DNA from 3 places in the Neobacillus sp. D3-1R genome. Region 1 is predicted to be linked to each of the others. Evidence: a T-box and tRNA genes for the amino acid it is inferred to sense, from the RefSeq annotation. Region 1 holds a T-box; the other regions hold tRNA genes.

Region 1 (9,905 bases):
CCTCTACCATATTTGAAGGTGATGGCTTATCGGTGTTTTTAATCGGAACAGTGTTTTCATCCTTATTCTGAACAGGATTTGGACTGTTTACCTTCTGGTCATCACTAACCCCATTAGAATTTTCACTACCTTTATCTGAGTTATCTTTTACTGGAAGCTCATTCGTTACTTTATTTTGATACTGAATGGGAGGTCGGAATACATCATCTGGATCACCCTTCCCCACTATTGAATACCCCTTGTCATTGTTACTGTTATTAATAGGAGAATTTTCCACTATAGTGGATGCACCAATGTTTTTTAAAGGCACCGCTACCTTATTAAGAAAAAACACAATAAGAACTATACCAATTGCTGGCAGTATGGAATTTTTAAAATGAATGGGAATTTTGTTTTGACGGATTGGTTTTTCGATAAAGGTGTAGGAAATCGAAGCTATGCCAAAGATTAGGGTGATTTCGAGAATGATCTTTACAATGTTAATTCCATTTGTATTAATGTTGTTGTTCATTAGTAAAATGATGGGATAATACCATAAATAAATCCCGTAAGACCGTATTCCTATCCATTTTAATGGTTTCCATTCTAAAATCCAGGTTGCAATTACAGCCGAACGCCATGCAAGGGAAAACAATAAAAAAGCCGTTGTCATCGAAAGGAGCAACATTCCGCCTTGGTAGACAAAGCTATCGTATTGATTAGTGAAAGCGACCATCATCCAAAAGACAAGGATACCTAAAATACCTAGTATCTCGAGTATCCATCCTGCTATAGTCGATAGCTTTCTCCGAGGAGAAAGTAAGGCAAAGCTGGCACCAATTAGCAGCGAATAGATTCTTGTATCTGTCCCGTAATACACCCGACTGGGATCAAGATTTGGGTCGTACATAAAATACATCCGCAAAGCTGAAATTATACTTCCTGATAGAATGAAAATAAATATGATTTTTTTCCGTTTGATTGATTTAAATAGAAATAGAATGGCTACAGCCCAGACTAGATAAAATTGTTCTTCAATGGCTAAAGACCAAAAATGAGTTAACAACGAAGGCGTTTGAAACAACTCAAAGTAGGATAGATTTTGATAAATATAATGCCAATTACTGTAATAAAATAGGGCTGCTATCGTATCTTTCCTTAATCCTAATAGTAACTCCGGTCTTAGAAACGGGATAACTACGTTTAGTACGATTAACAACAGAAACATGGCAGGAAGTAACCTCTTCGCTCGACGAATCCAAAAATGTTTTAGGTCTACCCTACCCGTTTGCTCCCATTCCCATTTCAACAGACTGGTTATAAGGAACCCTGATAAAACAAAAAATACGGTCACACCTAAAAATCCACCTGATGTGTAAGGAATATTTAGGTGGTAAAAAATAACGCCCAAAACAGCCAAAGCTCTCAGCCCATCAAACCCAGGTATGTAGCGAATTGCCCCTTTATTAACACTTGCCATCCATACGACACCTCATTCTCATCCTGTCATCATTCCTATCCGCAGTCCGTATGGTAACCATATCTTTTACTTATAAATATGAATTGCTATTGGATATTATGTTAGATATAGGTGACAGGCACCGCCCGAATGATCTTGTTTCACCAATTGTTCCACATGATTCACCTCCTAAATTTAGTAATGGATAATCAAATAGAGACTTGCTTTTAAACCAATAAAAAAACAGGGTTCATCCCTGTTTTTAGAGCATGCTAACTTTCGGTTGTTTCCTTGGTCGTCTTACTAATTCTCCACCGCAATTTGGACATACATTCTGCATTTCCTCCGTGCATGGTGTGCAAAATGTACATTCGTAAATACAAATATACGCGATAGAGTTATCATCAATAGTAGAAAAACAACGCTCACAACTTTCTCTCATTTCTAATGCCATTTTCTAAAAGCCCCTCTCTTACTATTAATAGGAAAAATATAACATCTTTCCCACATTTCGATAAGGGACAGTTTTTAAAAATTTTTCAAGGACAGTAGAAACCTTTTTCACCCCAACGCCACATCCAGGATCATCATCACGACAAACCCTATCATTAACGAAATCGAAGCTAAATCATTATTACCATTTTCCTGTGAACCTGGAATTACCTCTTCGGCTACAACAAAGATCATCGCTCCCGCTGCAAAGCTTAGTGCATAAGGTAACATCGCTTGCATATAGGTTACCGCTAAAACACCAATGACGGCTGCGATTGGTTCCACCATGGCGGAAAACTGCCCATAGGCAAAGCTTTTTCTTCGCGACATTCCGTCCCGTCTTAAAGGCATGGAAACGGCTACCCCTTCTGGGAAGTTTTGAATTCCAATACCAATGGCAAGTGATAACGCCGCCGCTAAGGATGCCGATTCAAATCCAGCTGCCACTGCTCCAAATGCCACTCCTATCGCAAGGCCTTCAGGGATATTATGCAGGGTGATCGCAAGCACTAATAATGTACTTCTCCGTTTGTTAGCAGGATGATAACCTTCTGCTTTATTTTGTGGTGCATTCGGATGTAGATGCGGAAGGATTTTATCAATGGCCATTAAAAATATTCCGCCTAACAAGAAGCCAACTGCGGCTGGTATCCATTTTGGAATCGAACCGCCTTCAGACATTTCTAAAGCTGGAGATAAAAGCGACCAAAAACTCGCAGCAATCATGACTCCAGCAGCGAAACCTAACATTCCATCCAACAACTTTTGATTCACTTTTTTCGTTGTAAAAACTAGAGCAGCTCCTAGAGCCGTCATTCCCCACGTAAATATGGTTGCCAATAAGGCTTGATAAATAGGATCAAGGTTAGCTAAATAATCGATCATAAAACCCCTCCTTCTCCAATGGCCTAATAAATATCATATGGGAAATTGGGCGAAAGGGAACTTGTACAAATCCGTTCATCAAAAAAATAAAAAAATGCCGAAAATAACCAAGTTAAAATGGTAACTTGTTTCTTCGGCATGTCATTGAAGTTTTTTACTATTATATTAATTATCTTTCCCTGGTTTGTAGTAATAAGGGTCACTTGTGTGATCTTTTATTTCGTTATTATCTATAAATAAATTCCCATTTTCTAAATAAGTCGCTAAGATAATTCCCTCTACTTTTTCTCCCATCTTCTTAACCTCATTCAATAGCCATGCCCGCTCTAACTGAAGATATTTTAAATTATGATCCAAAATTTGACCGTCCATTATCAGTGGTATGGGAATATATTCTTTTTTCACCTTTAACTGAATATCACTTGGCTGAACGGGACGGTATTCTGATTTTGGGATCACACTAATACTTCCAGTACCTTCCATAATGGCAAGTGCAATATTTTGAGTATCGGTGTATCCCAATACTCTTAGATGGGACAATAATTCATTCATGGGCATATGTATCTTTTTTAATCCTTTTCGATCTATATCTCCATTACGTATTAAAATAGTCGGAGTTTCGTATAAAATCCATCTTAATTTATTATTTAGAGATAAACGGTCGAAAACTTTATATAATATCACGATGAGACCGGAATAAATGAGGGTTTTACCAATTTCCTTCACCTCTAATGGAGTACTAATAATATTAGTAAGAACGAGAATATACAATAAATCAAATGTATGCATTTGGGCTACTGCCTTTTTTCCAGTAATCCTTAAATACAAATACCCCATCACAAAAATGAGGAGTGTATGGTAAAATGTCTCCAAATTTGTCTCTCCCCTAAAGTGTTCTATAATAGTGCGGAATTTTTGACTACATAATGGTTAGTATTAGACGTTTGATTTGTGTTTAAACTGCATTAAATGTTTTTTTAGAAACTTATGTCCAAGAAAAAGGAGCAGTTCCTTGTATCAGAACTGCCCCACTAAAAGTTTTTATGTTCTCTTAAGCTTCTCTCTTTTATTTTCAGGCTGTTTGAACCAATGACGAATTCCTTTACCCGCTAAAGGCTCATCATTATACCTTGGAATAACATGAAAATGACTATGGAAAATGGTCTGGTTCGAAACTTTCCCGACATTCCAGCCGAGTGTATATCCATCTGGAGAAAACTTTTCATCAAGATATTCTTTTGCCTTTTGTAAAAGATCGTACGTATCGTTCCACTCTTCTTTGGTTAATTCAAAGGCATCTTGATGATGTTTTTTTGGAACAATAACACCAGAACCTTCTAATACATCTTGTTGCTTGTTGTGCTGTAAAAAATAACAGGATTCATTTTCAAATATAATATTTTGGTCCTTATCCTCGTGGGGATAACAAAAGGGACAATGGTCTTTGTAAGACATGAATACCTCCAACTATTTTTCAATAATTCTGATTATATCAAACAGGGTATACATTGTCCTCTTTCATCTCCATATTCCATTTAAAAACTAGACTCTTTGTAATAAAAAAGTAGCCTGCTTTTCAGAACGGTTAAGTTAAATGCAAGTAATCCTTAATGACCTGAACATATCTCTCTTTAGGATAGTTTTTATATAAACTAGTGGAAAGTCTTATAGGATCACCAAAGAAATATCTCTCATAGTGGGTTTGCCTTGTACCAAATGAGCTCATGGTTAAATCCCAGGCTAAACGAAATATCTTTACTCTTTCCTCTGCTGATCTATTTGCCCCTTGTAAATACTTTCCCAAATCACTACTTATTTCAGAACAAAAATCATTTTCTGATGGCAGTGTTACCATTCCACTTGCCCCAATTAATTGGATGATTTCCGTAAATCTCGGATAGATTCTTGGAAAAATATTACTTGCCACTTGTAGAGGTATCGAACACGGTCGTATATATCCCCATTCGTCTAGCTGGGCATCATTCTCGGACTTTTCTAGCAGTGCCTTCATTGTTTCAAGACCAATAATGATTTCTGATACTTTTTCATGAATATGTTGATACTCACTCACATTAATCGTCTCGATAAGAAGTTCCGTCAGCCCAAGAATAAATTCTGTTTTCACTATTTGTCTAGTAATCACTTGATGAAAACCATTTGGATGAAACGAACTTTGCTGCATAAAGTTTCTTGCTACTTCGATATTATCATAGAAAAAAACTCGATCCCACGGAACTAATACATGGTCAAATACAACAATGGTATCCATTTCTTCGTATTTTGAACTTAAAGGGTAATTAAAAAAGGAATCTCCACCCACAAATGACTCTCTGCAAAGAAATTTTAAACCTTTTGTATCAGAAGGAATAGAAAAAGCAAATGCTTCATCTGAGTCTATTAATCCAGGTGTTGAATAAACGAGTACCTCATCGGTTAACCCACCCTGTGTAGCTAAAATGCGTGCACCTTTAACAATTAAACCATTTTCATTTTTATCAATCACTCTAGCGGAAATAGGCTCCTTAGAAAATTCAAAATAAGCCTGTGAACGATTTATCTGTGGAGAAATGAGCGTATGCGTAAAGGAGAGGTCATGTTTAATTGCCCTTTCATATAGAGATACAACATTCTCTGGGAAACAATTATCTTTCCCTATTAATAGATTGGCAGAAGAAGCAAAACTCATAATCCCTGAATTCAAATAATCAGGACTTCTCCCCATCATCCCTCCCGTGTATTTTGCCCAGTGCTCCATCATCTTTCTTCTTTTTTTCAAATCATCCTTTGTTTTAGGCTTTAGGTAGGATAAACCAATCCTTTCACCTGTTTCTTGTGATATATATGTCATCTCTTCTTTTAAACCTTTCTCATGTTGTAAATCATATAGAGCAGATTTCGTCTGAAGAAGACCTTTAAATGCAGGATGCTCAGATTTTTTTCCTTCTACTTTCTTACCATCGTACCAAATTTCAGTACAAAGCTCGTCGATCCGGTCAATCAAGTCCTTTCCATAAATAATGCCCATATTACCACTCCGTTTTCATATAGAAATCCCAGGAAATTCGCGGTGTCCATAATGTTATTTTATAATCAGACAACCTAGCATGTTCCACCATTTCCGCTTAGGGATAAGCCTCATTTCATAATAGGCTATTTTAGGAGAGAAATTTCAATAGACACCTATATTATTGATTAAAATGGTTTGAATCTTTTTCCAGAAATGTTCATAATAATAGTTAACTATTATTAAAGGTGATGGATATGTTTAAAATTTTTTATAACCAATATAAATTAGCATTTTGGCTCATTCTTTCTCTATTACTTGCAAGTGGAACAATCACCAATTTCCTAAACGGAAGTACATTGGACGTCATTGTAAATGGTTTATTATGTTTCATTTCAATTGGCATTTCCTTAAATATCCTACGTAAAAGGAAATCTTAGATTACCCGAAAGGATTGACCTACTTGAAGTCTTTTTTTATCAATATTTTCCTTCGTTTTTTTTTCTATCCTTGTCCTAAGGTTCGTTATTCAAAGGAAGAAGAAAAGCTATTTAATGATATGTTTGAAGAAGGCTGTAAAAACACTGATAAGCTTATTCCTTACACTCTCTCGTTACCAAAATATCAGTTTTTACAATATCTTTCAGATACTAAATCTATTGTTTTTCACGGCTCTAATAAGATAATAGAGGTATTCGAACCACGGGAACAAACCCTATTTAATGGGGAAATGACAAAAGCTGTTTTTGCTACCAAAGATCCCATATGGGCTATGTTCTATGCTACTTTAAGAAAAGAAAGCATAGTAGATAATATTCGAAATGGCTCTATTTCGGCTAATCAAAAACAATGGTATCATTTTTACTCTCTTACTCAGGCTACATTTTCTAATCAGCCTTGGGAAAAAGGATACATTTATATTTTATCGACCAAAACCTTTGAGGCTCCAGCAAAAGGTCTCATACAATTTAATGAATGGGTAAGTAAAAAACCTGTTTCAGCAATATGCAAAATAGAAGTAACACCTAGCGATTTTTATTTTTTGAATAAGGTAGCCTGTCATGACCCAAATGAAAGTATAAGCAAAACATGGTTTCGATATAAATTTAGGACTATATTTTTGAAAAAATTTATAAATGACAATTACTAAATATTTCTATTTACTGACCGATACAAAACTAGGGGGTGAATAATTTGGATATTGCCGCACTATCTATTGGTATGAACCAAGCTTCTCTAAGTCAAAGCGTTGGCATTGCCTTAACAAAAAAGGTCATGGAAACGTCTGAACAAAATAGTGTTCAGCTTCTAAAAATGATGGAAGCTCCCCACCCTCATTTAGGTCAATCGATTGATATTAAAGGGTAAAAAAATGATGCATTCTTTTAGGAATGCATCATTTTTAATACAAAGGCAAGATTAAAGGCTTCGTTCTTTTAGTTGCTGAACTATTTTCTTTTTAAAATCTTCAAAGGATTCGCTTTCTGATTCTTGATTTCCAAATTTTCTAACCTTAACATTATCATCCATAACTTCCTGATCACCTAGGACGAACATATAAGGGATTTTCTTCATCTGTGCTTCTCTTATTTTGTATCCTAACTTTTCATTACTATTATCTATTTTCACTCTTACTCCTATATTTTTCAATTCAGATTGAACCTTTAAACAGTAGTCTAAATGAACAGATGAAACAGGAATAATTTGCACTTGTGTTGGAGCTAACCACACTGGGAAGGCACCGGCAAAATGTTCGATTAAGATTCCGAAAAAGCGATCAATCGATCCAAAAATCGCTCGATGAATCACAACAGGACGAACTTTTTCGTTATTTTGATTGATATAAGTTAAATCAAACTTCTCAGGCATTTGAAAATCGAGCTGAATTGTCGCGCATTGATGGCTTCGCTTTAAAGCATCTTTTATATGAAAATCAATTTTTGGTCCATAAAATGCTCCGTCTCCTTCGTTTAGGTGGTATGGAATGTTTAATTCAACCAGCACATTCTTTAAGGATCTTTCCGAAATCTCCCAAAGGCTATCATCCCCTAATGAATTCTCCGGGCGAGTAGAAAGTTCCACGGAATACTCAAAACCAAACGTACGATAAACTTGGTCAACCAATTGGAACACCTGTTTAATTTCACTTTCAATTTGGTCTTCCCTTACAAAAATATGGGCATCGTCCTGGCAGAAAGTACGAACTCGAAGCATTCCATTTAAAGCACCACTAAACTCGTGGCGGTGCACTTGACCGAACTCCGACAAACGAATAGGCAAATCACGATACGAATAAAGATTATTTTTAAAAATCAACATATGTCCCGGGCAGTTCATCGGCTTTAGCGCAAACTGTGTTTGATCCACCTCAGAAAAATACATGTTCTCATGATAATGATCCCAATGTCCTGATTGCTCCCATAATCTTTGGTTCATCATAAACGGTGTGCGAACCTCATCATAGCTAGCATGATTTTGAAGCTCCCGAGAAAAGTTTTCTAATTCATTTCGAATAATTTGACCATTTGGTAAGTAAAATGGCATTCCCGGTGCTTCTTCAGAAAACATAAATAACTCTAATTGTTTCCCTAACTTACGATGATCCCTTTTTGCTGCTTCCTCTAAGAAGTTTTCGTACTCCTGTAACTCTTTTTTATTTTTAAATACGACCCCATATAACCGTTGCAGTACTTCGTTTTGACTATCTCCCTTCCAATAAGCACCCGAGACTCGAGTTAATTTAAATGCTTTTATGAATCCAGTCGATGGAAGATGCGGACCACGGCAAAGGTCAATAAACTCCCCTTGTTGATAAAGAGTTATTTTTTCATCCTTCGGAATGCCCTGTAAAATCTCTAATTTAAATTTTTCATCTTTTTCCTTCCATAGCTTTTCTATTTCTTCGTAAGAGCCCTCTACCCGTTTGATTCCTAAATTTTCATTTACGATCTTCTCCATTTCTTTTTCAATAGCAAGCAAGTCATCAGAAGTTAAACTGTGTTCTAGTTTAATATCATAATAAAATCCATTTTCAATCACTGGCCCAATCCCCAGCTTTACTTTCCCGTAAAGTCGTTTTACTGCTTGTGCCAATACATGTGCCGAGGAATGCCTTAACACCTGCAATCCTTCTTCTGAATCAAGAGTTAAAACAGCTAATTTTACATCTTCTTCTAGCTTGTAACTTAAATCCACTAAATGCTCATTTACTTTCCCTACGACTGCATTTTTTCTCAAACTGGAACTAATCGATTGTGCAACACCTTCAACTGTAATACCCTTCGGAAACTCTTTTATACTTTCATCTGGAAATTGAACTTTAATTTTCTTGTCACTCATTTTAACCTCTCCTTTAATTGAATATATAAAAAAACACACTCATCCCTGACATAGGGACGAGTGTGTATTAACCCGTGGTTCCACCCAACTTCCCAAAAGATTAAAAAACCTTTTGGCTTTGGTGCTGTAACGTAGCATAGACGATATTGGATACTTCTGTTCCCCAATATAGCTCTAAGGTGGTAAATTATTTTCCTAAGTTAGGAAGTTCTCAGCACCCTTCCCTCTCTGGAAACCGTAAAAATAATTCATGTCCTTTTCATTGCATTACTTATTCATTTTAAAAAGAAAATAAAAAAACACCCGTCCCTAACATAAGGGACGAGCGCGTTATAACCCGTGGTTCCACCCAATTTCCCAAAAGTAAAAAATCTTTTGGCTTTGGTGCTGTAACGTAGCATAGACGATATTGGATACTTTTGTTCCCCAATATAGCTCAAAGGCGGTAAATTATTTCCCTAAGTTAGGAAGATCTCAGCACCCTTCCCTCTCTGGAAACCGTAAAAATAATTCATGTCCTTTTCATTGCATTACCTATTCATTTTTAAAAGCTGTTATCGTATAGTTTGTGGTTTTCGTAAAAATCCCTAAAGCCGGATTTTTACTACAGGCTCTCTTAATAAGTGCTCAGCTCTTTTCTTCATTTTCATATGAGTTTAACACCCTAATATGGTAAAATGCCTATTTATTAGTTACAAAAAGCAACAAAGTTTCAGAAAAGAGCCTTAAAAAAAATAAAAAACGCAC
Region 2 (9,905 bases), 910 kb from region 1:
TTCAGTTGGAACAATGAACCAATCTGAGCTTATTGAAAAATGTTTAATATCCATCCAAAATCTAGGCGATCAATTTGATTATTTAGACCAACAAATGAAACATATGATGGAGAACTCAGAATTAATGATTAATACTTCGGAAAAAGGTTTACATGTTCTTGATCATTTAAGAACAAATTCTACACAAACAAATGAAAAAATAAATACGATGGTTAAAGCTATTCACATGCTTGATAATCGCTCTAAAAATATCAGTACAATTATAAATACCATTTCGCAAATTTCTAATCAAACCAATTTATTAGCTTTAAATGCGGCAATTGAGGCTGCTCGTGCAGGGGAAGCAGGTAAGGGATTTGCGGTTGTAGCAGGAGAAGTAAGATCTTTAGCTGAACAAACAGGAATATCCTTACAAGATATAGAAAAGTTGATTTTTGAAATGCAAGAAGAAATGGGCGTCACCATTCAACAAATTGAGGAAACACATACTGTTACTGAACTTCAACAAGAAGGTGTAAATAATACGGAAACAGTTTTTCATGAGATTACAAAAGATATTAAGAATAATTATGAAATTATAAAGAATGTCCATGATCAAATGGATGTCATGATTTCTAATAAAGATTTAGTTATACAAACTTTTGAATCCATAAGTGCAATTTCTCAAGAAACTGCCAGTGGTGCTGAAGAAGTTGCTGCCTCAATAGAAGAACAAACTGCATCTGTACAAAACTTGGCAGCTCTAAGTATCCACCTAGAAGAACAAGCAAATCTATTAAAAGCACGCTGTGATGTATTTCATTTAGACTAAAAGATAATGAAAATATTCAGTGATAATGGTCAATACCTTGGGTAATCAGGGTATTGGTTTTATTTTTCTATTATCATGTGAAAGAAAGACTCATATTTGTAATTCAACCATTTACTGCACCTTTTTTTACATTTAGCCATGCAACTGTATATGGCTAAACGTATGACAGAGATCTAACCCTATTATATTTGCTTGTTTACCAGGTAAGAGTCGTAATTTAGATAAATAAAAAACGCTTCTTACAAAGTGTAAGAAACGTTGTTCAAAAAGTTTATTTAACTAATGTAATGATACCGGTGGTCGGGGTCGAACCGACACTCCAGAGGAACACGATTTTGAGTCGTGCGCGTCTGCCAATTCCGCCACACCGGCGCGGTTAAATAATAGTTTTGTAATGCCGAGGACCGGAATCGAACCGGTACGGTAGTCACCTACCGCAGGATTTTAAGTCCTGTGCGTCTGCCAGTTCCGCCACCCCGGCAAAATATAAAAGTGCCCCAATCCAACTCATTTAAGAAATGGAGGCGGCAACCGGATTCGAACCGGTGGTAAAGGTTTTGCAGACCTCTGCCTTACCACTTGGCTATGCCGCCAAAATAATTGGAGCGGAAGACGGGATTCGAACCCGCGACCCCCACCTTGGCAAGGTGGTGTTCTACCACTGAACTACTTCCGCAAATGGCTGGGCTAGCTGGATTTGAACCAACGCATGTCGCAGTCAAAGTGCGATGCCTTACCGCTTGGCTATAGCCCAATTATTTTATATTTTTAAATAAATATGGGGCGATCGAGGGGAATCGAACCCCCGAGTGCCAGAGCCACAATCTGGTGCGTTAACCACTTCGCCACGACCGCCATATTATTTGGCAGGGGTAGTAGGAATCGAACCCACACCAAAGGTTTTGGAGACCTTCGTTCTACCTTTAAACTATACCCCTATTATAAATTACTTATTTTCCATAGTGCAATTTAAGGATATCTATTTTCGCTATCGCGAAAAAGATTTGGTGGAGGGGGACGGATTCGAACCGCCGAACCCAAGGGAGCGGATTTACAGTCCGCCGCGTTTAGCCACTTCGCTACCCCTCCATTTAATTTTAAACAGTGCCGGCGAGAGGACTTGAACCCCCAACCTACTGATTACAAGTCAGTTGCTCTACCAATTGAGCTACACCGGCATGTAAGGAGACTTTTACACTTAGAAAAAAATCAAGGTGGCTCAGGACGGAATCGAACCGCCGACACAAGGATTTTCAGTCCTTTGCTCTACCGACTGAGCTACTGAGCCATAATTTGTTTTATTATTAAATTATTAAAATATAAATGGCGGTCCGGACGGGACTCGAACCCGCGACCTCCTGCGTGACAGGCAGGCATTCTAACCAACTGAACTACCGGACCAAAATTATTTTCAAGCTATGCTTGAAAATAACTAATTGCGGGGGCAGGATTTGAACCTGCGACCTTCGGGTTATGAGCCCGACGAGCTACCGGGCTGCTCCACCCCGCGACAATATTAAATCTACCTTATTAACTTTTCTATGTTCATATAGCATAGAGTAATATGGTGGAGGATGACGGGATCGAACCGCCGACCCTCTGCTTGTAAGGCAGATGCTCTCCCAGCTGAGCTAATCCTCCATTTATTGGTGACCCATACGGGATTCGAACCCGTGTTACCGCCGTGAAAGGGCGGTGTCTTAACCGCTTGACCAATGGGCCATATTAAATATTATAATGGCGGAGAGCAAGGGATTTGAACCCTTGAGACAGGGTTACCCGCCTACACGATTTCCAATCGTGCTCCTTCGGCCACTCGGACAGCTCTCCAAAAAATATGGCTCCGCAGGTAGGACTCGAACCTACGACCGTTCGGTTAACAGCCGAATGCTCTACCACTGAGCTACTGCGGAACAATGTTATGCCTGGCGACGTCCTACTCTCACAGGAGGAATCCTCCAACTACCATCGGCGCTGAGAAGCTTAACTTCCGTGTTCGGTATGGGAACGGGTGTGACCTTCTCGCCATCGCCACCAGACTTTTTTCAGTGACACTATTTTATTATAATGTTTTCCTGAAAAATTTCAAGAGGAAATTTAAAACTTTTTGTTCCCTCAAAACTAGATAATGTATTAGAAGAAGTAAAAACGAGTTTGCCTTATTTGGATATCCAAATATTTTGGTTAAGTCCTCGAACGATTAGTATCAGTCAGCTCCACACGTCACCGCGCTTCCACCTCTGACCTATCAACCTGATCATCTTTCAGGGTTCTTACTAGCTTACGCTATGGGAAATCTCATCTTGAGGGGGGCTTCATGCTTAGATGCTTTCAGCACTTATCCCGTCCGCACATAGCTACCCAGCGATGCCTTTGGCAAGACAACTGGTACACCAGCGGTGCGTCCATCCCGGTCCTCTCGTACTAAGGACAGCTCCTCTCAAATTTCCTACGCCCACGACGGATAGGGACCGAACTGTCTCACGACGTTCTGAACCCAGCTCGCGTACCGCTTTAATGGGCGAACAGCCCAACCCTTGGGACCGACTACAGCCCCAGGATGCGATGAGCCGACATCGAGGTGCCAAACCTCCCCGTCGATGTGGACTCTTGGGGGAGATAAGCCTGTTATCCCCGGGGTAGCTTTTATCCGTTGAGCGATGGCCCTTCCATGCGGAACCACCGGATCACTAAGCCCGACTTTCGTCCCTGCTCGACTTGTAGGTCTCGCAGTCAAGCTCCCTTGTGCCTTTACACTCTACGAATGATTTCCAACCATTCTGAGGGAACCTTTGGGCGCCTCCGTTACTCTTTAGGAGGCGACCGCCCCAGTCAAACTGCCCACCTGACACTGTCTCCCACCCCGATAGAGGGGTGCGGGTTAGAATTTCAATACAGCCAGGGTAGTATCCCACCGACGCCTCCACCGAAGCTGGCGCTCCGGCTTCTCAGGCTCCTACCTATCCTGTACAAGCTGTACCAAAATTCAATATCAGGCTACAGTAAAGCTCCACGGGGTCTTTCCGTCCTGTCGCGGGTAACCTGCATCTTCACAGGTACTATAATTTCACCGAGTCTCTCGTTGAGACAGTGCCCAGATCGTTACGCCTTTCGTGCGGGTCGGAACTTACCCGACAAGGAATTTCGCTACCTTAGGACCGTTATAGTTACGGCCGCCGTTTACTGGGGCTTCGATTCAGAGCTTCGCTTGCGCTAACCCCTCCTCTTAACCTTCCAGCACCGGGCAGGCGTCAGCCCCTATACTTCGCCTTACGGCTTCGCAGAGACCTGTGTTTTTGCTAAACAGTCGCCTGGGCCTATTCACTGCGGCTTTTCGAGGCTATTCACCCCAAAAAGCACCCCTTCTCCCGAAGTTACGGGGTCATTTTGCCGAGTTCCTTAACGAGAGTTCTCTCGCACACCTTAGGATTCTCTCCTCGCCTACCTGTGTCGGTTTGCGGTACGGGCACCTTTTATCTCGCTAGAGGCTTTTCTTGGCAGCGTGGAATCAGGAACTTCGGTACTATATTTCCCTCGCTATCACAGCTCAGCCTTCACGGTAACGGGATTTGCCTCGTTACCAGCCTAACTGCTTAGACGCACATATCCAACAGTGCGCTTACCCTATCCTTCTGCGTCCCCCCATTGCTCAAACGATAAAGAGGTGGTACAGGAATATCAACCTGTTATCCATCGCCTACGCCTTTCGGCCTCGGCTTAGGTCCCGACTAACCCTGAGCGGACGAGCCTTCCTCAGGAAACCTTAGGCATACGGTGGATGGGATTCTCACCCATCTTTCGCTACTCATACCGGCATTCTCACTTCTAAGCGCTCCACCAGTCCTTACGGTCTAGCTTCAACGCCCTTAGAACGCTCTCCTACCACTGACACCATACGGTGTCAATCCACAGCTTCGGTGTTACGTTTAGCCCCGGTACATTTTCGGCGCAGAGTCACTCGACCAGTGAGCTATTACGCACTCTTTAAATGGTGGCTGCTTCTAAGCCAACATCCTGGTTGTCTAAGCAACTCCACATCCTTTTCCACTTAACGTAAACTTTGGGACCTTAGCTGGTGGTCTGGGCTGTTTCCCTTTTGACTACGGATCTTATCACTCGCAGTCTGACTCCCACGGATAAGTCTTTGGCATTCGGAGTTTGTCTGAATTCGGTAACCCGATGAGGGCCCCTAGTCCAAACAGTGCTCTACCTCCAAGACTCTTACTACGTGAGGCTAGCCCTAAAGCTATTTCGGAGAGAACCAGCTATCTCCAAGTTCGATTGGAATTTCTCCGCTACCCACACCTCATCCCCGCACTTTTCAACGTGCGTGGGTTCGGGCCTCCATCCAGTGTTACCTGGACTTCACCCTGGACATGGGTAGATCACCTGGTTTCGGGTCTACGACCACATACTCATTCGCCCTATTCAGACTCGCTTTCGCTGCGGCTCCGTCTTATCAACTTAACCTTGCATGTAATCGTAACTCGCCGGTTCATTCTACAAAAGGCACGCTATCACCCATTAACGGGCTCTAACTACTTGTAGGCACACGGTTTCAGGATCTTTTTCACTCCCCTTCCGGGGTGCTTTTCACCTTTCCCTCACGGTACTGGTTCACTATCGGTCACTAGGGAGTATTTAGCCTTGGGAGATGGTCCTCCCTGCTTCCGACCGGATTTCTCGTGTCCGGCCGTACTCAGGATCCACTCAGGAGGGAACGAAGTTTCGACTACAGGGTTTTTACCTTCTCTGACCGATCTTTCCAGATCTGTTCATCTACCCCGTTCCTTTGTAACTCCATGTTGAGTGTCCTACAACCCCAAGAGGCAAGCCTCTTGGTTTGGGCTATGTCCCGTTTCGCTCGCCGCTACTCAGGGAATCGCGTTTGCTTTCTCTTCCTCCGGGTACTTAGATGTTTCAGTTCCCCGGGTATGCCATCAGTACCCTATGTATTCAGATAAAGATACTACTCCATTACGAGCAGTGGGTTTCCCCATTCGGAAATCTCCGGATCAAAGCTTACTTACAGCTCCCCGGAGCATATCGGCGTTAGTCCCGTCCTTCATCGGCTCCTAGTGCCAAGGCATCCACCGTGCGCCCTTATTAACTTAACCTAAAGGTTAATTCTCTTACTATAAAATAAGAGAGAAACTAAAATGGCAATTACTCGGTTTTCACTTGGTTTCTTCTATACGATTATCTAGTTTTCAAGGAACAAGACTACGAATTTCAATCACATCGTGATGATCTTCCTAGCTTAACTTCATGCTGCCTTGCGACATAGCGAAGCGAAGGAGCAAAAAAAATTGGAGATAACAATCTATTTAAATGAGATTGCTCTCTCAAAACTAAACACCAAACGATTAACACCAAAGATTTAAATGTTTTTTTGTGACCAATAATAAAAATATTCATTTTTACTCGGTCACTTATATTCCTTAGAAAGGAGGTGATCCAGCCGCACCTTCCGATACGGCTACCTTGTTACGACTTCACCCCAATCATCTGTCCCACCTTAGGCGGCTGGCTCCTTACGGTTACCCCACCGACTTCGGGTGTTACAAACTCTCGTGGTGTGACGGGCGGTGTGTACAAGGCCCGGGAACGTATTCACCGCGGCATGCTGATCCGCGATTACTAGCGATTCCAGCTTCATGCAGGCGAGTTGCAGCCTGCAATCCGAACTGAGAATGGTTTTATGGGATTCGCTTAACCTCGCGGTCTTGCAGCCCTTTGTACCATCCATTGTAGCACGTGTGTAGCCCAGGTCATAAGGGGCATGATGATTTGACGTCATCCCCACCTTCCTCCGGTTTGTCACCGGCAGTCACCTTAGAGTGCCCAACTGAATGCTGGCAACTAAGATCAAGGGTTGCGCTCGTTGCGGGACTTAACCCAACATCTCACGACACGAGCTGACGACAACCATGCACCACCTGTCACTCTGTCCCCCGAAGGGGAAAGCCCTATCTCTAGGGTTGTCAGAGGATGTCAAGACCTGGTAAGGTTCTTCGCGTTGCTTCGAATTAAACCACATGCTCCACCGCTTGTGCGGGCCCCCGTCAATTCCTTTGAGTTTCAGTCTTGCGACCGTACTCCCCAGGCGGAGTGCTTAATGCGTTAGCTGCAGCACTAAAGGGCGGAAACCCTCTAACACTTAGCACTCATCGTTTACGGCGTGGACTACCAGGGTATCTAATCCTGTTTGCTCCCCACGCTTTCGCGCCTCAGCGTCAGTTACAGACCAGAAAGTCGCCTTCGCCACTGGTGTTCCTCCACATCTCTACGCATTTCACCGCTACACGTGGAATTCCACTTTCCTCTTCTGTACTCAAGTCCCCCAGTTTCCAATGACCCTCCACGGTTGAGCCGTGGGCTTTCACATCAGACTTAAAGGACCGCCTGCGCGCGCTTTACGCCCAATAATTCCGGACAACGCTTGCCACCTACGTATTACCGCGGCTGCTGGCACGTAGTTAGCCGTGGCTTTCTGGTTAGGTACCGTCAAGGTACCGGCAGTTACTCCGGTACTTGTTCTTCCCTAACAACAGAGCTTTACGACCCGAAGGCCTTCATCGCTCACGCGGCGTTGCTCCGTCAGACTTTCGTCCATTGCGGAAGATTCCCTACTGCTGCCTCCCGTAGGAGTCTGGGCCGTGTCTCAGTCCCAGTGTGGCCGATCACCCTCTCAGGTCGGCTACGCATCGTTGCCTTGGTGAGCCGTTACCTCACCAACTAGCTAATGCGCCGCGGGCCCATCTGTAAGTGACAGCCGAAACCGTCTTTCAGCTTTTCCTCATGTGAGGAAAAGGATTATCCGGTATTAGCTCCGGTTTCCCGAAGTTATCCCAGTCTTACAGGCAGGTTGCCCACGTGTTACTCACCCGTCCGCCGCTAACCTTTAGGAGCAAGCTCCTAAAGATTCGCTCGACTTGCATGTATTAGGCACGCCGCCAGCGTTCGTCCTGAGCCAGGATCAAACTCTCCAATAAAGAGTTGATATAGCTCATAAAGTTTACTCTGGCTTTTTTAAAACTTCTATAATAGAAGCCTTACTTTTGTTAATGTTTGGTTGTTTAGTTTTCAAAGAGCAATTTTTATCACTTCGCTCAGAAGCGACTTTTATAATATATCATGTTGTTTTTTTTATGTCAACCACTTTTTAAAACTTAATCCGTCAACTACGATAACGATTATTTCGTTTTTCGCAGCGACGGATATTAATATAACAAGGATTCATTTAAAGGTCAATAGTTTATAATACTTTTTTAAGATAATTTTTCTTTCACCTTATAATATCTATGGTAAATTCCTTGTCCCTTTGTTTCAACACTTACCACTCTGATAAAATTCTTATCAATTAAGTACTCTAACAAAACCTCAAGATCAACCGAATAGGAAGATAACTCGTCATGTTCCATCATTTCTTGAAATGACCAATATTCTTGAGTTATTAAAATATCCATTAAATGTGAGATTCCAATCACGGTTCGTGAGTGAATAAGAAACTCACTAGCTAGGAAAAGAAGCTCTAAACGTTTGTCTAATGACTCTGAACTATTAACTAATTCTTCATATAACTTAAAGATTTCAGGTTCAATTTGTTTGACTTGCTGCCAAACGGTGACCTCAGGATGGAATCCATTTTCTATGACAGCTAATCTCGCCAAGTGGTGCAGTGAATGAACAACATGATTAAAAGCATCTAATGATTGATGGTTTTCAAAAAACGTTTTTCCATCCACATACCGTCTTATTAACTTAGCAAATTCTAGTCCCATTTTTAACTTTCTTCCATAGAAAGGAAATTCTCTTAATTCTGTTTTTAAATTCTCCATATATTCATTACGATCGAACAAGATTTTTCCATTTAAAAGCCAATCAAAAATCTTTCGATTAGAACCTAATAATATCCATTCCCTTAACTGTGATTCAGATACAATATGCATGGCTGCCTTTTTATCATCAGAGCTATAATGTTTCACAAACCAAGGATGCTCCGCTTCTTTTAAGATAATTAACAATATAGCATCAAAATTATCTGTGTAGTTTTTCATAAATCCTTTTTCTATTATTTGAACACCTAATGTATTAGGATGACTTGCTCTTTCTTGATAAATCGGCCTTAGAATGTCTTCCATACTTCTGCCTCCATTATTATTGAACAAACACCTCTGCTTCTTCCTTTCAAATGGTGTTGTTCAATTTGCTCTAGCTATATTTTCGACAATTATTGTTGATTTCCTTCTTCTTAAAGCAGTAAGAATTCTCGTTAACAAATTACTTATAACTTGTGTTATAGTTATCCATTAGGAGGGAATGGTTATGGCAACTAAATATTCCAGTAAAATTAATAAAATTAGAACATTTGCATTAAGTTTAATCTTTATTGGGTTTATCGTCATGTATGGCGGAATATTCTTTAGAAGTTCCCCTATTCTAATGACTATTTTTATGATACTTGGACTTTTATTTATAATAGCAAGCACGGTCGTTTACTTTTGGATTGGAATGCTTTCTACAAAAACAGTACAAGTAGTTTGCCCAAGCTGCGGAAAGCCTACAAAAATGTTAGGTCGCGTAGACATGTGTATGTATTGCAGAGAATCATTAACCTTGGACCCAACTCTTGAGGGAAAAGAATTCGACGAAAGTTACAATCGAAAAAGCAAAAAGGATGGCAACTAACGCCATCCTTTCTTTTTTAAATAAATGTTTAATGCGCTTTTTGAGCGGAACAATCAGGGCAAGCACCATAGATTTCCATTCGATGGTGACCAATTTTAAAACCTGTTACATGAGAAGCCAAATGTTCTACTTCATCAAGACCCGGATAGTGAAAATCAACAATCTTTCCACAATCCTCACAAATCACATGGTAGTGTTGGGATGTTATATAATCAAAACGGCTTGATGCATCTCCGTAGGTTAATTCTTTTACAAGACCAACTTCTCGGAAGACACGTAAGTTATTATACACAGTCGCTACACTCATATTAGGAAATTTCCCTTCAAGAGCCTTATATATATCATCTGCAGTTGGATGTGACATGGAGTTGATTAAGTATTCTAAAATGGCATGACGTTGAGG
Region 3 (9,905 bases), 2.2 Mb from region 1:
CGAAAGTCGGGCTTAGTGATCCGGTGGTTCCGCATGGAAGGGCCATCGCTCAACGGATAAAAGCTACCCCGGGGATAACAGGCTTATCTCCCCCAAGAGTCCACATCGACGGGGAGGTTTGGCACCTCGATGTCGGCTCATCGCATCCTGGGGCTGTAGTCGGTCCCAAGGGTTGGGCTGTTCGCCCATTAAAGCGGTACGCGAGCTGGGTTCAGAACGTCGTGAGACAGTTCGGTCCCTATCCGTCGTGGGCGTAGGAAATTTGAGAGGAGCTGTCCTTAGTACGAGAGGACCGGGATGGACGCACCACTGGTGTACCAGTTGTCTTGCCAAAGGCATCGCTGGGTAGCTATGTGCGGACGGGATAAGTGCTGAAAGCATCTAAGCATGAAGCCCCCCTCAAGATGAGATTTCCCATAGCGCAAGCTAGTAAGAACCCTGAAAGATGATCAGGTTGATAGGTCAGAGGTGGAAGCGCGGTGACGTGTGGAGCTGACTGATACTAATCGTTCGAGGACTTAACCAAAACATTTGGATATCCAAATTAGGCAAACTCGTTTTTACTTCTTCTAATACATTATCTAGTTTTGAGGGAACAAAAACCTCAACAAAATATAGTCTGGTGGCGATGGCGAGAAGGTCACACCCGTTCCCATACCGAACACGGAAGTTAAGCTTCTCAGCGCCGATGGTAGTTGGAGGATTCCTCCTGTGAGAGTAGGACGTCGCCAGGCATAATATTGTTCCGCAGTAGCTCAGTGGTAGAGCATTCGGCTGTTAACCGAACGGTCGTAGGTTCGAGTCCTACCTGCGGAGCCATATAAACAGTTTAATATGGCCCATTGGTCAAGCGGTTAAGACACCGCCCTTTCACGGCGGTAACACGGGTTCGAATCCCGTATGGGTCACCAATCTTTTTTCACGATAGTGAAAAGAAGTTTCATTAAATCGCGACAGCGAAAAGAAAGTTCCTTATTATTTTGGAGGATTAGCTCAGCTGGGAGAGCATCTGCCTTACAAGCAGAGGGTCGGCGGTTCGATCCCGTCATCCTCCACCATAGATTTTTTACGATAGTAAAAAGATCTATTCTTAATTTCGCGAGAGCGAAAAGAACTTTCCTTAAAATTATGATATTGAAGATTAGCTTATATTATGCCGGTGTAGCTCAATTGGTAGAGCAACTGACTTGTAATCAGTAGGTTGGGGGTTCAAGTCCTCTCGCCGGCATTTTTTATTGGAGCCATTAGCTCAGTCGGTAGAGCATCTGACTTTTAATCAGAGGGTCGAAGGTTCGAGTCCTTCATGGCTCACCAGATTTTTTACGATAGTAAAGGAAATTATCATATGCGGGTGTGGCGGAATTGGCAGACGCACCAGACTTAGGATCTGGCGCCGCAAGGCGTGGGGGTTCGACTCCCTTCACCCGCACCATGTTTTTTTTCATAGCGAAAAATGTGCGCGGAAGTAGTTCAGTGGTAGAACACCACCTTGCCAAGGTGGGGGTCGCGGGTTCGAATCCCGTCTTCCGCTCCAACAAATGCCGGGGTGGCGGAACTGGCAGACGCACAGGACTTAAAATCCTGCGGTAGGTGACTACCGTACCGGTTCGATTCCGGTCCTCGGCACCAAAGTTTTTTCGCGATAGCGAAAAGAACTTTCCTTAAATCTTTTAATAGATAAGAAAAGATGAGAATAAAATGCGCCCGTAGCTCAATTGGATAGAGCGTCTGACTACGGATCAGAAGGTTATGGGTTCGACTCCTTTCGGGCGCGCCATATTTACGGGAAGTAGCTCAGCTTGGTAGAGCACTTGGTTTGGGACCAAGGGGTCGCAGGTTCGAATCCTGTCTTCCCGACCACTAATTTAATTATAACTATCCTGGGGTCTTAGCTCAGCTGGGAGAGCGCCTGCCTTGCACGCAGGAGGTCAGGGGTTCGATCCCCCTAGACTCCACCAAATATTTTTCGATAGAAAAATAACTGTCCTTAATATTACGGAGGAATACCCAAGTCCGGCTGAAGGGATCGGTCTTGAAAACCGACAGGCGGGTTAAACCGCGCGGGGGTTCGAATCCCTCTTCCTCCGCCATATTTATTTTAAAATGGTGCATGTATAAAGCGAAATATATTATTATCGACGCGGGGTGGAGCAGCCCGGTAGCTCGTCGGGCTCATAACCCGAAGGTCGCAGGTTCAAATCCTGCCCCCGCAATAATCCATTTTTTTAAGTAAAATGTATCTATGGTCCCGTGGTGTAGCGGTTAACATGCCTGCCTGTCACGCAGGAGATCGCGGGTTCGATTCCCGTCGGGACCGCCATTTATATTTTTGATAGAAATTAATATATTGGCTCAGTAGCTCAGTCGGTAGAGCAAAGGACTGAAAATCCTTGTGTCGGCGGTTCGATTCCGTCCTGAGCCACCATTTTTCCATATTTTATGGAGGGGTAGCGAAGTGGCTAAACGCGGCGGACTGTAAATCCGCTCCTTTGGGTTCGGCGGTTCGAATCCGTCCCCCTCCACCATGTATTTTTGTGATAGCAAAATAATTATGGCTTTTTTTGCGTTAATGAAAATAAACTATTTATAATGGCGGTTGTGGTGAAGTGGTTAACACGCCAGATTGTGGCTCTGGTACTCGCGGGTTCGATTCCCGTCAATCGCCCCATTTTAACTAATATGATTGGGCTATAGCCAAGCGGTAAGGCATCGCACTTTGACTGCGACATGCGTTGGTTCAAATCCAGCTAGCCCAGCCAACCTTAAGGCAGCATAGCCAAGTGGTAAGGCAGAGGTCTGCAAAACCTTTATCCCCGGTTCAAATCCGGGTGTTGCCTCCAAATTTTAATATATGCGGGTGTAGTTTAATGGTAAAACCTCAGCCTTCCAAGCTGATGTCGTGGGTTCGATTCCCATCACCCGCTCCAATTTTAATAGGGGCCTATAGCTCAGCTGGTTAGAGCGCACGCCTGATAAGCGTGAGGTCGATGGTTCGAGTCCATTTAGGCCCACCATAAAATTGTTCCGCAGTAGCTCAGTGGTAGAGCATTCGGCTGTTAACCGAACGGTCGTAGGTTCGAGTCCTACCTGCGGAGCCATTTTTTTTATTTGGGGAAGTACTCAAGAGGCTGAAGAGGCGCCCCTGCTAAGGGTGTAGGTCGGGTAACCGGCGCGAGGGTTCAAATCCCTCCTTCTCCGCCATAAAATTGCGCCTTTAGCTCAGCTGGATAGAGCATACGCCTTCTAAGCGTACGGTCAGAGGTTCGAATCCTCTAAGGCGCGTAAACAACTTTTAACGTCTCATACATAAAAATAAATGATTAAAGATTTAAGAAACAGCATCCTTTACGATGCTGTTTTTTTGCCGTTATTCAAGTTCTTAGAAATCGGTATGCATTAACTTTGTAAAAAATAGGCATTCACCTATATTTACTTCATGCATAACATAGTTTGTGAAGTGATGACAATGTCACAGAAAAGGAGTGTTGAACGTGGCAGGTAAAATTTTAAACTATTATGCAGGAGGAAACACGGCACGCGGTTTCCATAATCTCTACAACTCTAACTTACAAGGGTTAGATCGATTATTCATTTTAAAAGGTGGACCTGGAACGGGAAAATCATCTCTAATGAAAAAAGTAGGCAATGAGTGGATGAAAAGAGGCTTTGATATTGAGCTTTTACATTGTTCTTCTGATAATGATTCCATTGATGGTGTAATTATCAAGGGATTAAATGTTGGTATTGTGGATGGTACGGCCCCTCATGTGATTGAACCAACTGCTCCAGGAGCTATTGAGGAGTATATAAATTTAGGTGAAGCTTGGGATGCTAGCAAATTAAAACTAAAAAAAGACAATATATTAAAAATTAGCGGGAAGATTTCAGAGTCTTTCCAAACGGCTTATTCAACGTTTGCAGAAGCGTTAAAAATCCATGATGAGTGGGAAAAAATTTATATTAATAGCATGGACTTTGAAAAAGCGAATGACCTCACAGATAGCTTAATAGAAAAACTTTTTGGGAAAATGCGATTGCATAAAAAGGCAGACGTTAGACATCGTTTCTTAGGAGCAGCTACTCCAAAAGGAGCAGTAGATTATGTTCCAAATCTAACTGAAGATGTAGCAAAACGTTATTTTATTAAAGGCCGTCCTGGCTCTGGAAAATCTACTATGTTGAAAAAGTTAGCAACTGCTGCGGAAGAAAGAGGCTTTGATGTCGAGGTGTACCACTGCGGATTCGATCCTAACAGCCTTGATATGGTAATTGTAAGAGAGATTGGTTTTGCTATATTTGATAGCACAGCACCACATGAATATTTCCCAAGTAATAGTTCAGATGAAATTATTGACATGTATGAATCCTTAATTGCACCAGGAACTGATGATATTTTTGCAGAGGATTTAGCTGATATCGCTAAACGATATAAGGATAAAATGACTGAAGCTACATCCTTCTTAACCAATGCCAAGGCATTGCACGATGATTTAGAAGAAATTTATATCAATGCAATGGACTTTGGAAAAGTAGAAGAGATCCAACAAAAAATCCAAAATGAAATTTTGAAGCTGGCTGAAAAATAATACATCATATAGCAGGGTCCCAACTGGGCTCTGCTTTTTTTATCACGATTGAAAGGCTAATTGATTCAATCAGCTCCAATCTGATTTGGGGATGAAAACTCGAGCATTACCCTTGGAAAGTCGAGCATAAAATTTAAAACTCGAGCATTTCCTTTGGAAAGTCGAGCATAAAATTTAAAACTCGAGCATTTCCTTTGGAAAGTCGAGCATAAAATTTAAAACTCGAGCATTTCCTTTGGAAAGTCGAGCATAAATTTATAAAAACTCGAACATTTCTTTTCGAAAGACGTGCATATTGTGTCAAAGTAAGAAAATTCTTCAGTTATATTACCAATTTAGTCAGATATAAATCCGAAAAGGCTTGATAAATTTATTTATTGCCTTATAGAAGGCTTCTAATCTATTGAAAATAGTAGGAAACTACCAGTTATTTAAGAATTTACGCACCCATCTAGGCTTTTTGCATACATTACAGGGAAGAAAAGGAATAAAAAGGAGGATTATGCCTTGGATTATCGTCAATTTTCTAATTTCCCATTCTTTGGTGGGAATCAATCTCAAATGCCGCCTTTTGGACAGCCAAGTCAGTTTCCGTCACAACCCGGATTTCGATTCCCAGGCGGTGGCCCAGGAGGATTTCCAGGTGGTTCCGGAGGATTCCCCGGCGGCCCAGGTGGTTTCCCTGGAGGACAACCGGGCTTCCCACCAGGACAACAGCCAGGTTTCCCGGGCGGTCAGCCAGGCGGTGGCCAACAACAACAAGGAGCTCCAACAAGTCCACCTCCAGCTTTTACACCGCAACAAAGTCAGGCATCTTTATTCGCCGTTGATCCAGGCGGAATCCGCAGATGCTTATACCGAAATACGTTCATTTGGTTAAATAATGGCCGCAGTTTTTGGTATTTCCCTACCTTTGTAGGAAGAACATCCGTGGCTGGTTGGAGATGGAGAAGAAGGCAAGGCTGGGTTTATTATGGAATTAATTTAAATCAGATACAATCTTTCCAATGTTTTTAAAAAAAATGGTCTGTTATCCATAGTGGTAACAGACCATTTTTCAATAGGTAAGAAAGTATAACTTTTTGGGACTTCGAAAATTGTCTAGCTCCAGCGCCTAGCCCCTCGAGGTCAAATAACCTCTCGCGTAAGAAGTCAAAGTTCAGACTTCTTACGCGAGAGAACATTTGCTTGTCGGGTCTTACCAAGGCGCTTGCGCTTTTCTAATTTTCTTTAATTAAAGTAAAAATATGTTAATATATATAATAGTCAAAAAAATCACAATTTTAGTTGCGGGTGAATTATGTTAAATCTAAAAATGTATTGGACGTTTACGAAAAAGGCTTTTCTCCGTTCAGCTGTCTATCGTTTTGATGTGTTTTCACGAATGGGATATAACCTCATTTTCTTATTGATGTGGGGTTCGATTTGGACTGCTTTATATGCAGGGAAAGAGGAAGCGGGCGGAGTAAGTTTTGCGGCCATGTTAACCTATATCGTCGTCAATCAATTTTTATCAGGAATAAACGGAGCAGGAACGCCGCTCTGGGACATGCAAGAGAAGGTTCGAACTGGTGATATTGCTTTGGAATTGATGAGGCCGTTTGATGTGCCTCTCCGTTATTTATTTGCGGATTTCGGCAGTGTCGCTTTTTACTTCCTATTTGCTTTGTTGCCGGTGTACGTCTTAGTCTTTTTGTTTATTGATCTAACCTTGCCAACATCTTGGGAAACGTGGTTGCTTTTTTTAGTGGCAGCGATGATTGGATTTCTGATTCGATATTGTATTGAAATGTCCTTTAGTTTTCTATCCTTCTTTTTAGTGGAAACAGGTGGAATCGTAGATATTTTTTATTTTGCGATGTCATTGCTATCAGGGTCAGTGATACCGCTTTGGTTTTTCCCAGATTGGCTTGAAAAATTAGCCATTTACATGCCGTTTCAAGGAATCTATTTTATTCCAACATCCATTTTCATCGGCAAGATAACAGGTGTAGAAATTGCTTTTTCCATTGCGATTCAGTTATTTTGGCTGGCAGTTTGTTATGGAATATTACGATTTGTGTGGCATAAAGCATCTCAAAAAGTCATTGTACAGGGGGGTTAAGCTTGAGGACCGCAATAAGTTATTTACCATTATATTTTAAGCTGGTAGCTGCCGGTGTACGGGCTCAGCTTCAATATCGCTTTGCATTCGTTATGAGAATCATAGGTTTACTCACCGCTTATGCCGGGATGGCGGCCACGATGTGGGTGATGCTCTATCGCTTTGATGCCCTAGGGGATTGGACCTTTTATGAAATGTTGTTTTTACTGGCATTGGCTGTCGTATCATGGGGTTTCTGTGTGATGCTATTTTTTCATTTTAAGAGTTTAGATACGTATATTGTAAATGGGACGTTTGACCGTTTTCTTGTTCGTCCCATTCATCCCTTTTTTCATTTCATGTCGATGAAATTTGATATCGGTGCTGTTGGCCAGTTTGTATTCTCAGTGGTTGTGTTTCTTTGGGTGAGCTCTGTCATTGATATTCAGTGGACCGCAGCTAAGGTATTGTTTTTAATTGCTACCATTATCGGCGGAGTTTTAATTCAAGGTGGTATGCTTGTTATCATTTCGGCACTTGCCTTTTGGACGACCAAATCCGAGCAGTTTTACTGGGTGGCCATGTATCCAGCACGTAATTTAACCAATTATCCATTAGTGATTTACCCTAAGGTTGTCCAAATGATTACCGCGTTTATTATTCCATTTGGGTTCGTTAATTATTTTCCATCAACCGTTCTATTAGAAAAAGAAACGCCATACTTTCCTGATTATATCGGCTACCTTTCACCATTAGTAGGATTAGTCTTCTTTTTATTAGCCTATTGGTTTTGGATGGCGGGATTAAGTAGATATAAGAGTACGGGGTCGTAGAAAAGAGAAAGAAAGGGTGACAGGCATCACGTCATTTTCGTTGAGTTTTTCGACAAATTTCGGGTAGTGCCTGTCACCTATAGAGGGGGAAGTAGAATGCCAATCATCGAGGTAGAGCATTTAAATAAGGATTTTATGGTGGCAAAACGTGAGACTGGCTTCTTAGACAGTATGAGAAGTTTGTTTAAGCGAGAGTTTATTAAAAAAGAGGCGGTAAAGGATATTAGTTTTTCGATTGAACAAGGGGAAATGGTTGGTTATATCGGACCAAATGGGGCTGGAAAATCAACGACGATTAAAATGCTAACAGGAATACTAGTACCGTCAAGTGGAACAATTAAGGTTAATGGAATTGTTCCTTATGAGGAACGTCAGAAGAACGCGCAAAATATTGGAGTGGTTTTTGGACAACGAACACAGCTTTGGTGGGACTTGCCGACGATTGAATCCTTTGAGTTATTAAAAGAAATTTATAAGGTTAGTAACGAACGCTACATACAAAATATGGATATATTCCAAGAGATATTAGGACTAGATGAATTTTTAAATACACCTGTCCGCCAGCTTTCATTGGGACAACGGATGAGAGCAGATATTGCGGCTTCATTGCTTCATGATCCGCCAATTTTATTTTTGGATGAACCAACCATAGGTCTCGATGTAGTTGCCAAGGAAAAGATGCGTACCTTTATACAAGAAATTAACCGCGATCGCAAGGTAACGGTTATTTTAACCACGCATGATATGGAAGACATTGAGAAGCTTTGTAACCGAATGGTCCTGATCGATCATGGTCAAAAGGTGTATGACGGCGATATCATGGCGGTTAAAGAACGATTTGGAAAAATTAGAACACTGGTTGTTGACGTAGAAAACAGCGAGGCAAAGTTCGATATTGCAGGGGCAGAAGTGTTTAAGCAGGAAAGCAACCGAATTTGGCTGCGTTTTAATCGTGATGAGATTTCTGCTTCGGAGTTGATTGGGCGAATAACCCAGCAACACAATATTAAAGATTTAACGGTAGAAGAGCCAGAAATTGAATCGATTATTAGCCGAATTTACCAGGAAGGCTTTGAACAAGAGACGGTGACGGTATAAAAAAAGGGTTTCCGCTGTATGTGACGCGGAAACCCTTTCTTATTTTTAAAAGAATAACAACCCTAGTGAAATGACCACTCCACTTACGAATAAAACTAAAACGCAGTAGCCCATAATATCTTTTGCCTTTAAGCCTGCGATAGCTAATGCTGGAAGGGCCCAGAACGGCTGAATTAAGTTCGTCCAAGCGTCACCCCAAGCGACAGCCATAGCGGTCTTTGGAATCGAGACATTTAAGGCTTGTGCGGCTTCTAGCATGACAGGAGCTTGAACGGCCCACTGACCGCCACCAGATGGAACAAAGATATTCACAAGCCCCGCACTTAGGAATGTAAATAATGGGAAAGTAAACTCATTTGAGATTGATACGAACGCTTCAGACATCACAGCAGCTAAGCCTGAAGTGACCATCATTCCCATAATCCCTGCATAGAATGGGAATTGAATAATAATGCCACTTGCTCCTTTAACCGCATTTAATACGGCATCAAGGAAGTTTTTCGGTGTACCGTGGAAGAGAATTCCTAAGAATAAAAATAGGAAGTTAACGATATCTAAGTTCAATTTAAACCCGTTGGTAGCAAAATAATAAAATAAAAAGACAAGACCGAAAATACCGATAAGGAAAGAGACAATTTTGCTGTTCTCCAGACGTTCAGCTGGAGTCATTTTTCCTTCTAATGCAGCGGCTTGGAAGTTATTTTCCTCAAGTAACGCTGGATCTACTGTAACGGTTTGGTCTTTAGTAGGCATCATAAGACGGTTAATAACCGGTAAGACGATAAGTAGAGCAATAACAATTACCACATTAAAGGTGGCGAATATCGTTTCATTTGTTGGAATAATGCCAATCATCGCTTCCGAAAAATGACCCTTTGTTGCAATGGTTAATGGAACAGATCCAGAAATTCCTCCATGCCACACAATGAATCCGCTGTAAGCGCTCGCGATTAACAGTCTGTAATCGACATTTTGCACTTTTTTAGCTAGTTCTTTTGCAAAAAGTGCCCCGATCACAAGACCGAATCCCCAGTTAATCCAGCTAGCAATAACAGATACGACCGTTACGTAAATGATCGCTTGCCCTGGCGTTTTTGAAAGACTAGCGAGTGCCCCTAATCCCTTTTTAAAAATGGCACTGCTAGCTAAAACATGTCCTGTCACCAAAACAAGCACCATTTGCATCGAAAACGTTAAAAGTCCCCAAAAACCAGTTCCCCAATGCTGAACCATTTGATAAGGTCCATTATCGGTAAAAATAAGCCCTAATCCAAATACAACAAATGTTAAAATAATAACAAATAA

The links. The T-box of region 1 lies ahead of thrS (threonine--tRNA ligase). A T-box ahead of a tRNA ligase gene usually reads a tRNA of that ligase, here a tRNA-Thr.
Region 2: it has a tRNA-Thr gene. The T-box ahead of thrS (threonine--tRNA ligase) is inferred to sense a tRNA for this amino acid. The anticodon was not compared.
Region 3: it has a tRNA-Thr gene. The T-box ahead of thrS (threonine--tRNA ligase) is inferred to sense a tRNA for this amino acid. The anticodon was not compared.

What each region holds. Positions count from the first base shown of each region.
Region 1 covers NZ_CP197471.1:1,871,470-1,881,374, reverse strand. The annotation lists gene ACSBPO_RS09535 (acyltransferase family protein) at 1-1,459, opposite strand, end outside; gene ACSBPO_RS09530 (DUF1272 domain-containing protein) at 1,701-1,892, opposite strand; gene ACSBPO_RS09525 (ZIP family metal transporter) at 2,000-2,815, opposite strand; gene ACSBPO_RS09520 (DUF421 domain-containing protein) at 2,981-3,688, opposite strand; gene ACSBPO_RS09515 (HIT family protein) at 3,857-4,270, opposite strand; gene hpaB (4-hydroxyphenylacetate 3-monooxygenase, oxygenase component) at 4,401-5,840, opposite strand; gene ACSBPO_RS09505 (hypothetical protein) at 6,091-6,225, opposite strand; gene ACSBPO_RS09500 (hypothetical protein) at 6,283-6,969, shown strand; gene ACSBPO_RS09495 (YjfB family protein) at 7,014-7,187, shown strand; gene thrS (threonine--tRNA ligase) at 7,239-9,158, opposite strand; T-box leader at 9,208-9,430, opposite strand; T-box leader at 9,473-9,693, opposite strand.
Region 2 covers NZ_CP197471.1:964,497-974,401, reverse strand. The annotation lists gene ACSBPO_RS04865 (methyl-accepting chemotaxis protein) at 1-811, shown strand, start outside; tRNA gene ACSBPO_RS04860 (tRNA-Leu) at 1,103-1,183, opposite strand; tRNA gene ACSBPO_RS04855 (tRNA-Leu) at 1,207-1,292, opposite strand; tRNA gene ACSBPO_RS04850 (tRNA-Cys) at 1,331-1,404, opposite strand; tRNA gene ACSBPO_RS04845 (tRNA-Gly) at 1,413-1,487, opposite strand; tRNA gene ACSBPO_RS04840 (tRNA-Gln) at 1,491-1,565, opposite strand; tRNA gene ACSBPO_RS04835 (tRNA-His) at 1,591-1,666, opposite strand; tRNA gene ACSBPO_RS04830 (tRNA-Trp) at 1,676-1,749, opposite strand; tRNA gene ACSBPO_RS04825 (tRNA-Tyr) at 1,817-1,900, opposite strand; tRNA gene ACSBPO_RS04820 (tRNA-Thr) at 1,917-1,989, opposite strand; tRNA gene ACSBPO_RS04815 (tRNA-Phe) at 2,027-2,099, opposite strand; tRNA gene ACSBPO_RS04810 (tRNA-Asp) at 2,136-2,212, opposite strand; tRNA gene ACSBPO_RS04805 (tRNA-Met) at 2,248-2,321, opposite strand; tRNA gene ACSBPO_RS04800 (tRNA-Val) at 2,377-2,452, opposite strand; tRNA gene ACSBPO_RS04795 (tRNA-Glu) at 2,459-2,533, opposite strand; tRNA gene ACSBPO_RS04790 (tRNA-Ser) at 2,550-2,641, opposite strand; tRNA gene ACSBPO_RS04785 (tRNA-Asn) at 2,650-2,724, opposite strand; rRNA gene rrf (5S ribosomal RNA) at 2,735-2,850, opposite strand; rRNA gene ACSBPO_RS04775 (23S ribosomal RNA) at 2,992-5,928, opposite strand; rRNA gene ACSBPO_RS04770 (16S ribosomal RNA) at 6,257-7,806, opposite strand; gene ACSBPO_RS04765 (nucleotidyltransferase-like protein) at 8,083-8,955, opposite strand; gene ACSBPO_RS04760 (YgzB family protein) at 9,140-9,502, shown strand; gene perR (peroxide-responsive transcriptional repressor PerR) at 9,531-9,905, opposite strand, start outside.
Region 3 covers NZ_CP197471.1:4,333,196-4,343,100, reverse strand. The annotation lists rRNA gene ACSBPO_RS21870 (23S ribosomal RNA) at 1-526, shown strand, start outside; rRNA gene rrf (5S ribosomal RNA) at 619-734, shown strand; tRNA gene ACSBPO_RS21860 (tRNA-Asn) at 745-819, shown strand; tRNA gene ACSBPO_RS21855 (tRNA-Glu) at 837-911, shown strand; tRNA gene ACSBPO_RS21850 (tRNA-Val) at 983-1,058, shown strand; tRNA gene ACSBPO_RS21845 (tRNA-Thr) at 1,156-1,228, shown strand; tRNA gene ACSBPO_RS21840 (tRNA-Lys) at 1,239-1,314, shown strand; tRNA gene ACSBPO_RS21835 (tRNA-Leu) at 1,348-1,432, shown strand; tRNA gene ACSBPO_RS21830 (tRNA-Gly) at 1,460-1,534, shown strand; tRNA gene ACSBPO_RS21825 (tRNA-Leu) at 1,541-1,629, shown strand; tRNA gene ACSBPO_RS21820 (tRNA-Arg) at 1,701-1,777, shown strand; tRNA gene ACSBPO_RS21815 (tRNA-Pro) at 1,784-1,860, shown strand; tRNA gene ACSBPO_RS21810 (tRNA-Ala) at 1,883-1,958, shown strand; tRNA gene ACSBPO_RS21805 (tRNA-Ser) at 1,998-2,090, shown strand; tRNA gene ACSBPO_RS21800 (tRNA-Met) at 2,140-2,213, shown strand; tRNA gene ACSBPO_RS21795 (tRNA-Asp) at 2,245-2,320, shown strand; tRNA gene ACSBPO_RS21790 (tRNA-Phe) at 2,350-2,425, shown strand; tRNA gene ACSBPO_RS21785 (tRNA-Tyr) at 2,442-2,525, shown strand; tRNA gene ACSBPO_RS21780 (tRNA-His) at 2,593-2,668, shown strand; tRNA gene ACSBPO_RS21775 (tRNA-Gln) at 2,685-2,759, shown strand; tRNA gene ACSBPO_RS21770 (tRNA-Cys) at 2,767-2,840, shown strand; tRNA gene ACSBPO_RS21765 (tRNA-Gly) at 2,854-2,927, shown strand; tRNA gene ACSBPO_RS21760 (tRNA-Ile) at 2,938-3,014, shown strand; tRNA gene ACSBPO_RS21755 (tRNA-Asn) at 3,024-3,098, shown strand; tRNA gene ACSBPO_RS21750 (tRNA-Ser) at 3,111-3,201, shown strand; tRNA gene ACSBPO_RS21745 (tRNA-Arg) at 3,209-3,282, shown strand; gene ACSBPO_RS21740 (PRK06851 family protein) at 3,492-4,586, shown strand; gene ACSBPO_RS21735 (hypothetical protein) at 5,148-5,603, shown strand; gene ACSBPO_RS21730 (ABC transporter permease) at 5,887-6,690, shown strand; gene ACSBPO_RS21725 (ABC transporter permease) at 6,693-7,502, shown strand; gene ACSBPO_RS21720 (ABC transporter ATP-binding protein) at 7,599-8,600, shown strand; gene ACSBPO_RS21715 (short-chain fatty acid transporter) at 8,646-9,905, opposite strand, start outside.